2 regions of the Micromonospora sp. CPM1 genome follow, and region 1 is predicted to be linked to the other one. Evidence: riboswitches for the same ligand, from Rfam matches in the RefSeq annotation. Region 1 holds a riboswitch; the other holds the start of a gene.
The links. A riboswitch is a leader RNA that binds a small molecule or an ion and turns the genes downstream of it on or off. The one in region 1 is predicted to bind cobalamin.

Region 1 (5,824 bases):
GTCCGGCTGGCCGCCGGCTGAGACGCGTCGGGGGTCGGCGATGCCCGGGCCGGTTGATCGACTCCATCACGCCGAGGTGGCGGCATCAGAAGTGCTCCGACCCCGCCACCTCGGCGAACTGGCGATGATCATGAGGCCGGTCCCGGTTCGACGCCGGCGGCGTCCCGGACGCCGGCGGCCGCTCGCGGTCCAGGTGCAGGCGCAGCAGCACCCAGCCCAGTGACACGCCGCCGATGAACACGTACGCGGGCTGGGTGCCGAACGTGTCCCAGCAGGTGTGCAGCGTGACGGCGGCGGCGAAGGTGAGCAGGAACGCCGCGAGTCTGCGGCCGCCGGGCGCGGCGGCGAACGTGAACAGCGCGGCGGCGGTCAGCCCGGTCCACGCCAGGTGCGCGGCGGGCGCGGTGAGACCGCGTACCAGCAGCGTCCGCTCGACCGCGCCGAGGTTGCCCTCCGACCCGACGAACGCGGCGAACGCGTAGCCCATGGTCTCCAGCGCGGCGAACCCGGCGCCGGAGGCCACGCCGATCACCAGCCCCTGCGCCGGGGACGGGTGCCGCCGCCACAGCAGCAGGATGCCGGCCGGCACGATCAGCTTGGCGGTCTCCTCGGCCAGGCCGACGAGCGCCATCGGCAGGACACCGAGGCGGTGCAGTGTGCCGTACTCCAGCCAGCCGGCGGCGACCACGCCGATCACACCGCCGAGGAGCGCGGCGACGCCGACGACGGAGCCGGGGACCGGGCGGCGGGCCGGCCGTCCCTGGGCGAAGGCCAGGAACGTGGCGGGTGCGACGGACGCGCCGAGCACGATCAGCGCCGGTACGAACGTGACGGTCCCGGTGCCGGCGAGTGTCTCCAGCACCAGCAGGTGGAGCCCGACGCCGACGAGCAGGACCGCCACCCACGCCCAGCGGCGCCCGGTATTCCCCATACCGCCGAGTATCGCGCCCGCCGGGCCGCGCCCGAATCGGGGGTGGGCACTGTGGACGGTGAGATCATTCCGACACGCCGACACGACATCTGGTGTTGCACGCAAGCCCTCACCGCCATATATGGTGGTGCCGCAGCTGGTTCGGCCGAACCCTCCGGGGCGGGGCCGAGGCAAGAGGGAACCCGGTGGAAGTCCGGGACTGCCCCGCAGCGGTGAGTGGGAACGACAGCCGTCAACAGCACTGGGCCACCGGCCTGGGAAGCGACGGCCGGTAGGCGACCGGCGACCCCGGTCGGGCCCGCGAGTCCGAAGACCTGCCAGCGCGCCGTGCGCCTCCGGCGTACGGCGGTCGGAGGTCGCGCGGGACGACCGACGCCAGCAGCCGGGCCGGCCGTGCCGCGCCCGTTGGCGTCTCCCGCCGTCTCCAGACGGTGACAGCGAGGAGAGGTCATGACTGTCGTACAGGAGAGTCCCCCGTCCGGGACCGCCGGGTCCGAGGCCCGCCGCCCGGCGATGCGGGTACGCAAGCGGGACGGCGACACCGAGCCGGTGGACGTCAACAAGATCGTCCGGGCGGTCGAGCGCTGGGTCGCCGACCTGGACGAGGTGGACCCGCTGCGGGTGGCCACCAAGACGATAAGCGGGCTCTACGACGGGGCGACCACCGCCGAGCTGGACCGGTTGTCGATCCAGACCGCGGCGGAGCTGATCGGCGAGGAGCCGCAGTACTCGAAGCTGGCGGCGCGGCTGCTCGCCGCGTACGTGGACAAGGAGGTCCGCGGCCAGGGCGTGGCGAGCTTCAGCCAGTCGATCGCGTACGCGCACGGGCTGGGCCTGATCGGCGACGAGACGGCCGCGTTCGTGGCCCGGCACGCCCGCAAGCTCGACGACGCCGTGGACCCGGACGGCGACCTGCGGTTCGAGTACTTCGGACTGCGCACGGTGGCCGACCGCTACCTGCTGCGGCACCCGCAGACCCGGCTGGTGGTGGAGACGCCGCAGTACTGGCTGCTGCGGGTGGCCTGCGGGCTGTCCCGCACCCCTGGCGAGGCGGTCGGGTTCTACCGGCTGATGTCCAGTCTGGCCTACCTGCCCAGCTCCCCCACGCTGTTCAACTCCGGCACCCGGCACACCCAGATGTCGTCGTGCTTCCTGGTCGACTCGCCGCGCGACGAGCTGGACTCGATCTACGAGCGGTACCACCAGGTGGCGAAGCTGTCGAAGTTCTCCGGCGGCATCGGCATCGCCTGGTCGCGGGTGCGCGGCCGGGGCGCGCTGATCCGGGGCACCAACGGCCGGTCCAACGGCATCGTGCCGTTCCTCAAGACACTCGACGCCGGGGTGGCCGCGGTCAACCAGGGCGGCCGGCGCAAGGGCGCCGCCTGCGTCTACCTGGAGCCGTGGCACCCGGACGTGGAGGAGTTCCTGGAGCTGCGGGACAACACCGGCGAGGAGTCCCGGCGTACCCACAACCTCAACCTGGCCAACTGGATCCCGGACGAGTTCATGCGCCGGGTCGAGGCCGACGGCGAGTGGTCGCTCGTCGACCCGTCGGACGCCCCGGAGCTGCCCGACCTGTACGGCGAGGCGTTCGACGCCGCGTACCGGGCGGCCGAGAAGAACGCGGTCCGCACGGTGCGGGCCCGGGACCTGTACGGGCGGATGATGCGCACGCTCGCGCAGACCGGCAACGGCTGGATGACGTTCAAGGACGCCGCGAACCGGCTGTCCAACCAGACCGGTGAGCCGGGCAACGTGATCCACCTGTCCAACCTGTGCACCGAGATCCTGGAGGTGAACGACGACACCGAGACCGCCGTGTGCAACCTCGGCTCGGTGAACCTCGGCGCCCACGTCACCGCCGACGGCGTGGACTGGGAGCGGCTGCGCGCCACGGTACGCACGGCTGTGCTCTTCCTCGACCGGGTGATCGACATCAACTACTACCCGGCCGAGCAGGCGGCGGCGTCGAACCCGCGCTGGCGGCCGGTCGGGCTCGGGCTGATGGGGTTGCAGGACGCGTTCTTCACGCTGCGCCTGCCGTTCGACTCGGCCCAGGCCCGGGAGCTGTCCACCCGCGTGCAGGAGGAGATCCTGCTGACCGCGCTGGAGACCTCCGCCGGGCTGGCCGAGCAGTTCGGCCCGCATCCGGCGTACCCGCAGACCCGGGCCGCCAAGGGTGACCTGCACCCGGACCTGTGGGGCGCGGAGCCGGCGCAGACGCAGCGGTGGGCGGCGCTGCGCGAACGGATCGCCGCCCACGGGCTGCGCAACTCGCTGCTGGTGGCGATCGCGCCGACCGCCACCATCGCCTCCATCGCCGGCTGCTACGAGTGCGTCGAGCCGCAGGTGTCCAACCTGTTCAAGCGCGAGACCATGTCCGGGGAATTCCTCCAGGTCAACACGTACCTGGTGCGGGAGCTGAAGGCCCGCGGGCTGTGGACGCCGCAGGTCCGCGACCGGATCAAGCGGGCCGAGGGCTCGGTGCAGGACATCACCGAGCTGCCCGCGCCCGTGCGGGAGCTGTTCCGCACCGCCTGGGAGCTGCCGCAGCGGGCGCTGATCGACCTGGCCGCCGCGCGGGCGCCCTTCGTCGACCAGTCCCAGTCGCTGAACCTGTTCCTGAGCGCGCCGACCATCGGCAAGCTCTCCTCGATGTACCTGTACGCCTGGAAGGCCGGGCTGAAGACCACCTACTACCTGCGTTCCCGTCCCGCCACCCGCATCCAGCAGGCCACCGTCGCGCCGGTGCTCGCCCCGGTCTCCGGCGTGGTCTCCGCCGTGAGCGACGACGAGGCGCTGGCCTGTTCCCTGGAGAACCCCGAGAGCTGCGAGGCATGCCAGTGACCACCACCGCACCGACCCGGCACATGCTGCTCGACCCCGGCATGGACCTGACCCTGCGGCCGATGCGCTACCCGCGCTTCTTCGACCGGTTCAAGGACGCCATCAAGAACACCTGGACGGTCGAGGAGGTCGACCTGCACGGAGACCTCGCCGACCTGGCGAAGCTGTCCCCCGCCGAACGGCACCTGGTGTCGCGGCTGGTGGCGTTCTTCGCCACCGGCGACACCATCGTCGCCAACAACCTGGTGCTCAACCTCTACCAGCACGTCAACTCCCCCGAGGGCCGGCTCTACCTGTCCCGGCAGCTCTTCGAGGAGGCGGTGCACGTCCAGTTCTACCTGAACCTGCTGGACACGTACGTGCCGGACGAGAAGGAACGCTTCGCCGCGTTCGCCGCGGTGGAGAACATCCCGTCGATCGCCCGCAAGGCCGAGTTCTGCTTCCGGTGGATCGACTCGATCTTCGAGCTGCGGGAACTGCGGACCCGCGCGGACCGGCGGGCGTTCCTGCTCAACCTGATCTGCTTCGCCGCGTGCATCGAGGGGCTGTTCTTCTACGGCGCGTTCGCCTACGTCTACTTCCTGCGGTCCCGGGGCCTGCTCAACGGGCTGGCCTCCGGCACCAACTGGGTGTTCCGGGACGAGTCGATGCACATGGCGTTCGCCTTCGACGTGGTGGAGACCGTGCGCGCCGAGGAGCCGGACCTGTTCGACGGCGAGATGGAGCGGCAGGTCCGGGAGATGCTGGCCGAGGCGGTGGAGTGCGAGGTGAGCTTCGCCGAGGACCTGCTCGGGCAGGGCGTGCCCGGAATGTCCCTGGCCGACATGCGCGAGTACCTCCAGCACGTGGCCGACCGGCGCCTCGCCGTGCTCGGCATCGCCCCGATGTACGGCAGCGGCAACCCGTTCGCGTTCATGGAGTTGCAGGACGTGCAGGAGCTGTCCAACTTCTTCGAACGCCGGGTGTCGGCGTACCAGGTCGGGGTGACCGGCTCGGTCACCTTCGACGACGACTTCTGACCGCCGCCCCCGCCCCGGCCGTCACGGCCGGGGCGGGACCGGGCTCTCGCCGGGCAGCGCCGTCGCCCGGACCCGCCCGATCAACGCCACCACGGCGACCGCCATCACGGCCACCACCACGAACGCGCTGCGCAGGTCCAGCGCACCGGCGAGCAGGCCGATCACCGGCGCCGCCAGCAACGCGCCCGGCCACTGGCCCATGGCCACCACCGAGACGCCCTCACCCGAGGTGAGGCCGGGCTGCTCGCCGGCGAAGCCGAGCACCGTCGGGGTCACGCACGCCAGGCCGAAGCCGAGCAGTCCGAAGCCGGCCATCACCGCGGCCGGATGGGGGTACGCCACCGGCAGCGCCACGCCGGCGGTGGCGACGAGCGCCGACAGCCGGACGAAGCGGATCCGCCCGAACCGGCCGGCCAGCCGGTCGCCGAACAGCCGGGCCACGGTGGCGGCCAGCGACAGGCAGGTGTACGTGGCCGCGGCCAGCACCGCGGCGGCGCCGGCCACCTCGGTCGCGTACAGCGCGCTCCACTGTGCGCCGGCCATCTCGATGAACGAGGCGAGGAACGCGATCACCGCGAGCAGCAGCAGCTGCGGGGTGAACCGGTCGCGCAGCCGTCGCCGTTCCTCGCCGTCCTTCGTCTCCTGCCGGGGCGTGTCCGGCAGCCAGCGGTGCGTGCCGACCAGCAGCGCGCCCAGCAGGACGCTGGTGACCGCCATCTGCGCCGACGGGGACATCCCGATCGCCGCGGCGCCGGTGCCGCAGAGGCCGCCGGCCAGCATGCCGATGCTGAAGCCGGCGTGGAAGGTGGACAGGATGGGCCGCCCGTACCGCTTCTGCACCTCGACCGACTGGGCGTTCATCGGCGTGGCCAGCAGGTTCGCCGCGAAGCCCCAGACCGCGAGCCCGCCGACCAGCGCCACCACAGTGGTGGACGCGGCCAGCAGCGGCGCGTTGACCAGGATCAGCGCGGCCCCGGCCAGCGCCAGCCGGCGGGTGTTGATCCGGCTGATCAGCACCGCCACCACG
Region 2 (5,824 bases), on a different contig from region 1:
CTCGTCGGCAGCCTCCAGAAGGGTCGGCGGACCGGGGGCCATGGTTGGCAGCGTATAGACGGCGTGTCACGACGCAGTCACCTGTCGGTCACTCGCGCACCGGAAAGCGGACACCGAGGAAGCCGGCCCACCGCCGCACCTGCGTCGGCGCGGCGACACCGCAGGAGACCAAGGAACCGGGGCCACTGGCCGTCGGAGCGTGAGCAGTGACCAACGGGCGGGAACAGGCGATCGTCGGAGAGCCGGTCAACGGCGGATGAGGCCGAGGTCGGTGGCGGTGGCGACGGCGGCCGTGCGTGAGTCGACGCCGAGTTTGGCGTAGATGCGAGCCAGGTGGGACTTGACCGTGCCCTCGGTCAGGTAGAGGCGGGCGCCGATCGCCTGGTTGGACAGACCGTCCGCGACCAGCGCGATGACCTCGGTCTCGCGTCGGGTCAGGGCGGTGCCCGGCGTACGCAGGCGGTTCATCAGCCGGTCCGCGACGGCGGGCGCCAGCGTGGTGCGTCCGGCGGCGGCGGTGCGGACGGCGGCGGCCAGGTCCTCGGGTGGGGCGTCCTTGAGGAGGTAGCCGGTGGCGCCGGCCTCGATGGCGGGCAGGGTGTCGGCGTCGGAGTCGTAGGTGGTGACGATCAGCACGCGCGGTGCCCCCGGGCGGGCGGTGATCCGGGCAGTGGCTTCGGCGCCGCCCATGCCCCTCCCGAACTGGAGGTCCATCAGTACGACGTCGATGTCGCCTTCGGCGGCGCGGGTGACGGCCTCCTCGGCGGTCGCGGCCTCGGCCACGACGACGAGGCCGGGTTCGGTTTCCAGCACGGCGCGCAGCCCGGCCCGTACGACCGGGTGGTCGTCGGCCAGCAGGAGGCGGATGGGGGCGTCGTCGGTCACGGGCGGCCCTCGGGCTCGGTCTCGGTGGGTTGGGTGAGGGGAAGCTGGGCGGTCAGGGCGGTGCCGTGACCGGGCGCGGATGCGACGGCCAGCGTGCCGCCGAGGGTGTCCATGCGGGCACGCATGGCCGCCAGGCCGAAGCCGCCGCTGTCGGCGTCGGGGGCGGGCGTCCGTTCGGGGTCGAAGCCGCGCCCGTCGTCGACGACGTGCAGGGCGACGTGGTCACCGAGACGGCTGAGGGTGACCTCGGCGGTGGTGGCCCGGGCGTGGCGGACCGTGTTCGCGAGGGCGGACTGGGCGACGCGCAGGAGAGCCACCTTCTGGGGGGTCGACAGCGGCACGGGGTCGCCGACGAGGTGGAAGCGGGCGGTGAGGCGGTGGCGGGCGCTGGTGGTGGTGCACAGGCGCTCCAGTGCACCGGCCAGGGTGGTGCCCTCCAGGGCGGGCGGGGTGAGGGCGGCGACGAAGCGCCGGGCCTCGGCGAGGTTGTCCACGGCGACCTGGCGGGCCGCGTCGACGTGGCCGGCGGCGGCGTCGGTCCGGCCGGGCAGGGCGCGCTCGGCGGCGCGCAGCAGCAGTTGGATGCTGGACAGGCCCTGGGCGAGGGTGTCGTGGATCTCGCGGGCCAGACGCTCGCGTTCGGCGAGTACGCCGGCGGTGTGCTGGGCCCGGGCCAGGTCGGCCCGGGTGGCGGTGAGTTCCTCGATCAGCTGCCTGCGCTGCTCGCTCTCCCGGTACAGGGCCTGGTATCCCCACACCACCCCGACGGCGACGGCGGCGCCGAGCGCGGGACCGATAGCCACAGCCGGGGTGAAGGAGCCGGTGTGGGCGGCGAACCCGGCGACGGCAGCCGCGGCGGTGACGATCACGGCAGCCAGGCCGGCGCGGCGCGGCAGCAGGTGGAGCTGGAGGAAGTACAGCGGAAAGGCCACCCAGATCGCGTCGGGGGACAGGCCCAGCAGCAACAGCCACACGGCGCCCACGGCCGCCAGCCACCACGCGGCGGCCCGCCGCGAACGGCGGATGCGGGGCAGGAACGGCCCGGCGGCGTACGTCAGGCCGAACGCCGCCGCAGCAGCGACGATCAGTCCGGCGTGGGGCCGGTCGACGGCCACCGCCCGGCCGGCGGCCAGGACGAGCAGGCCGGCGATCAGCAGGTGAAGGCACCAGGCCAGGGCCCGGATGGTCGGCGTCAGGACGGGGGCAGCGGTGCTCACAGTGAGTCCCACGTTACCGAGGCAGGCGGTCCGGGGGCCTCTATCGAAAGTTCGAACCCGGGTGCCGTCTTCCGGCCCGCGAAGTGCCGTCCTACGCCAGACGCGCACACCGGCGTCGGCCGCGATGGTGGAGTCGTACCGCTTCCACCGCTGGAAAGGACAGGCCGAGGCCGTGTTCGTCGCCTGGAGAGATCTGAAGTTCGCCAAGGGGCGCTTTGCCCTGATGGGGACCGTCATCGTGTTGATCACCCTGCTGGTCGGGCTGCTGTCCGGGTTGACGGCCGGACTGGGCCAGCAGAACGTCTCGGCCATCACCGGCCTGCCCGCCGACAGGATCGCCTTCCAGGCACCCGGCGACGGCCAGGACGTGTCGTACTCCAACTCCACGGTCACCGAGAAGCAGTGGCAGCGGTGGGCCGAGGCCCCCGGAGTCACCGGCGCCGAACCGCTGGGCATCACCACCACCAAGGCCACCGCCGGGGACAGAAGCGCCGGGGTCTCCGCCTTCGGCGTCCGGCCCGGCTCCCGCCTGGCCCCCGACAGCGACCGGATCGACGGGCGCTCGGCAGTGCTGTCCACCAAGGCCGCCGACGACCTCGGCGTGCAGGCCGGTGACTCGGTCACGCTGGCCGCGCAGCAACTCACAGTGGCTGCCGTACGGGGCGACGCCTCCTTCAGCCACACCCCTGTGGTGTGGACCAGCTTGGACGCGTGGCAGAGGATCGCGCCTCCCACCGGGACCGGTGGCGGCGGCCCGACGGCCACCGTCGTCGCCCTGACCACCACCTCGGGGGCCGATCTGGCGGCCATCGACCGGCAGGCGGGCACCGAGACGGTCTCCGTCGACGACTCGCTGTCCGCGATCGGCTCCTACACCTCCGAGAACGGCTCCCTACAGCTGATGCGCGGCTTCCTGTTCGCCATCTCCGCCCTGGTCATCGGCGCCTTCTTCACCGTCTGGACCATCCAGCGCAGCGGTGACGTCGCCGTGCTGAAGGCACTCGGCGCCTCCACCGCCAACCTTCTCAAGGACGCCCTCGGACAGGCCGTCGTCCTGCTCACCGGCGGCACCCTGCTCGGCACCGGCATCGCCGCCGCCCTCGGCGCCCTCGTCGCCGGATCCGCGGTGCCGTTCCTCCTCACCCCGATGACCGTCCTGCTCCCCGCGGCCGTGATCGTCATCCTCGGTGCCCTCGGAGCCGCTCTGTCCATCCGCCGCATCACCTCCGTCGACCCGCTGACCGCCCTGGGGAGCGCCCGATGAGCCTGAACCTGACCGACGTCACCCTCACCTACCCCGACGGCGAGGGCCGCCTGACCGCCCTCGACCGCGTCACCCTGGACGTACCCAAGGGCAGCCTGACCGCAGTGATCGGCCCTTCCGGCTCCGGCAAGTCCAGCCTCCTCGCGGTCGCCGCCACCCTCATCACCCCCGACTCCGGCACGGTCACCGTCGACGGCACCCCCACCACCGGCATGATCAGGAGCGAACTCGCCGACCTGCGCCGCCGCAGGATCGGCATCGTCTTCCAGCAGCCCAACCTGCTGCCCTCCCTCACCGCCGCCGAGCAGCTCCAGGTCATGGCCCACATCGACGGCCGCCCGCCGGCCACGGCCCGCACCCGCGCCATGGAACTCCTCGACGCGGTCGGCCTCGCCGGCCAGGCCGACCGCCGGCCGCACCAGCTCTCCGGCGGCCAGCGCCAGCGCGTCAACATCGCCCGCGCCCTGATGAACGACCCCACCGTGCTGCTCGTCGACGAACCCACCAGCGCCCTCGACCACGAACGCGGCACCGCCGTCATCGACCTGATCACCCGCCTCACCCACCAGCAGGCCACCGCCACGGTCCTGGTCACCCACGACCGCGCCCACCTCACCGCCGCCGACCAGGTCGCCGAAGTCCACGACGGCGCCCTCCACCTTCCGGCACCGGCCCGCTGAAGCGGCGCGACCCACGAGCTGTCCGGCCCGCAGCAGCAACCCGGCGTACGCCGGGACGCCGGCCCGTCCCCGGCCGGCGGGAACGCGGTCGTGGCCGACGGAATGTGAGACCGCCGACTCCGCCGCTCGTCACGGCACGTGTGCGGCTCCTGGCGCATTGACACCGGGGCTACGGCCACATAAGACTGTCGCGACAACTGAACCACCGCGTGTACGTGCGGGGGAAGACCGGTCGAAATCCGGCGCTGGCCCGCAACGGTAGGCCGTCCAGTGGACTCTGGCGGCGAGCCCGAATACCCGTCGTACGCGTGAATCCGCTCCCCACCCGTCGTGGCCCACGGGTCGGAGTCCCGACCGACCCGGCGCTGCCGCGTCGGCCGGGCTTTTGACGACCGCCGGGCCGGAAAGGCGCTTCCGATGGTCGTCCGCCGAAGCCGGCACCGCCTGCTCGCGCTCCTCTGCGGCGTGCTCGCCGCCCTCACCCTCACCCTCACCACACCAGCCGTCGCCGCACCCGAGCGCGCCGCAGTCACCCGCCCCGAGGCCGCCGCCGGCTGGCTCGCCCGGCAACTCGTCGACGGCGAACGCTTCGAGGCGGTCTTCGACGGTGTCGCCTACCCCGACCAGGGGCTGACCCTCGACGCCGTGTTCGCCTTCGCCGCGGCCGGCGCCGCCGACAACCACAGCGCCGACGCGCTGGCCTGGGTCACCCGGCCGGACATCCGCGGCGGCTACCTCGGCGACGGCGTCTCCGAGGCGTACGCGGGCGCGACAGCCAAGCTCGCCCTCGCCGTGCAGGTGCGCGGCGGCGATCCGACCGACGTCGGCGGGGTGGACCTGATCGCCCGGCTGCGCTCGCTCCAGACGCCGGTCGGCAGGTTCAGCGACCGGTCCGCGTACGGCGACTACAGCAACGCGTTCAGCCAGTCCTTCGCGCTGCTCACGCTGGTCCGTACGGCGGCCGGGGCGCCACCGGCGGCGGCCGCCTGGCTGGCCGGCACCCGATGCCCGGACGGCGGCTACCCGCTGCTGCCCGCGCAACCGGTCTGCGTGTCCGACGTGGACGCGACCGCGCTCGCGACGCAGGCGCTGCGCGCCGCGGGGCGTCCGGCCGACGCCGCCGCCGGGCTGCGCTGGCTCGTGTCCGTCCAAGGTGCCGACGGCGGCTTCGCCAACGCCGCCGGCACGCCGAACGCCAACAGCACCGGCCTCGCCGCGCAGGCCCTGCGCGACGGCAGCCGGCCCGTGGCCTGGGCGCGCGCCCGGGCGTTCCTCGCCGGACTCCAGGTCGGCTGCGCCGGGGCACCGGCGGACCGGGGCGCGGTCGACTTCGACGGCGGCGGCTTCGACCCGGCCACCGCACCGCGAGCCACCGCCCAGGCTGTCCTCGGTCTCACCGGGACCGGGTACGCCCGCCTGTCCGCCGCCGGTGCCGAACCCGGCGCGCCGGCGCTCGCCTGCCCGTGAACCCCCTCGCCGCTCACCCGATCACAGGAGGACCCGTGTTCCGTCACCGTTCCACAGTCCGCAGTTGGCTGGCCGGCCTGCTGGCCGCCGCCGTGGCGGGCGTCGCGCTGACCGCCGCCGAACCCGCGCCCCGGGCGGCGCACGCCGCCGCCTGCGTCGGTACCTCGGGAGTCACAGTGGTCGTCGACTTCGCCGCGCTCGGCGGCGGCGTCCAGGTCGGATGTGCCCCGGGTGACCCGGCCACCGGGCTGGCCGCGCTACAGGCCGCCGGCTTCACAGTCACCGGCACCGCCCGCTGGGGCCTGGCCTTC

Region 2: linked by a shared signal. The riboswitch ahead of M8C11_RS15450 (peptidase) and the one ahead of M8C11_RS06535 (ribonucleoside-diphosphate reductase subunit alpha) in region 1 are both predicted to bind cobalamin.

What each region holds. Positions count from the first base shown of each region.
Region 1 covers NZ_JAMHIU010000004.1:118,000-123,823, reverse strand. The annotation lists gene M8C11_RS06545 (LysE family transporter) at 1-21, shown strand, start outside; gene M8C11_RS06540 (PrsW family intramembrane metalloprotease) at 86-931, opposite strand; cobalamin riboswitch at 1,052-1,268, shown strand; gene M8C11_RS06535 (ribonucleoside-diphosphate reductase subunit alpha) at 1,382-3,778, shown strand; gene M8C11_RS06530 (ribonucleotide-diphosphate reductase subunit beta) at 3,769-4,797, shown strand; gene M8C11_RS06525 (MFS transporter) at 4,819-5,824, opposite strand, start outside.
Region 2 covers NZ_JAMHIU010000011.1:42,767-48,590, forward strand. The annotation lists gene M8C11_RS15425 (hypothetical protein) at 1-42, opposite strand, end outside; gene M8C11_RS15430 (response regulator transcription factor) at 247-885, opposite strand; gene M8C11_RS15435 (sensor histidine kinase) at 882-2,102, opposite strand; gene M8C11_RS15440 (ABC transporter permease) at 2,341-3,366, shown strand; gene M8C11_RS15445 (ABC transporter ATP-binding protein) at 3,363-4,046, shown strand; cobalamin riboswitch at 4,221-4,366, shown strand; gene M8C11_RS15450 (peptidase) at 4,464-5,513, shown strand; gene M8C11_RS15455 (hypothetical protein) at 5,549-5,824, shown strand, end outside.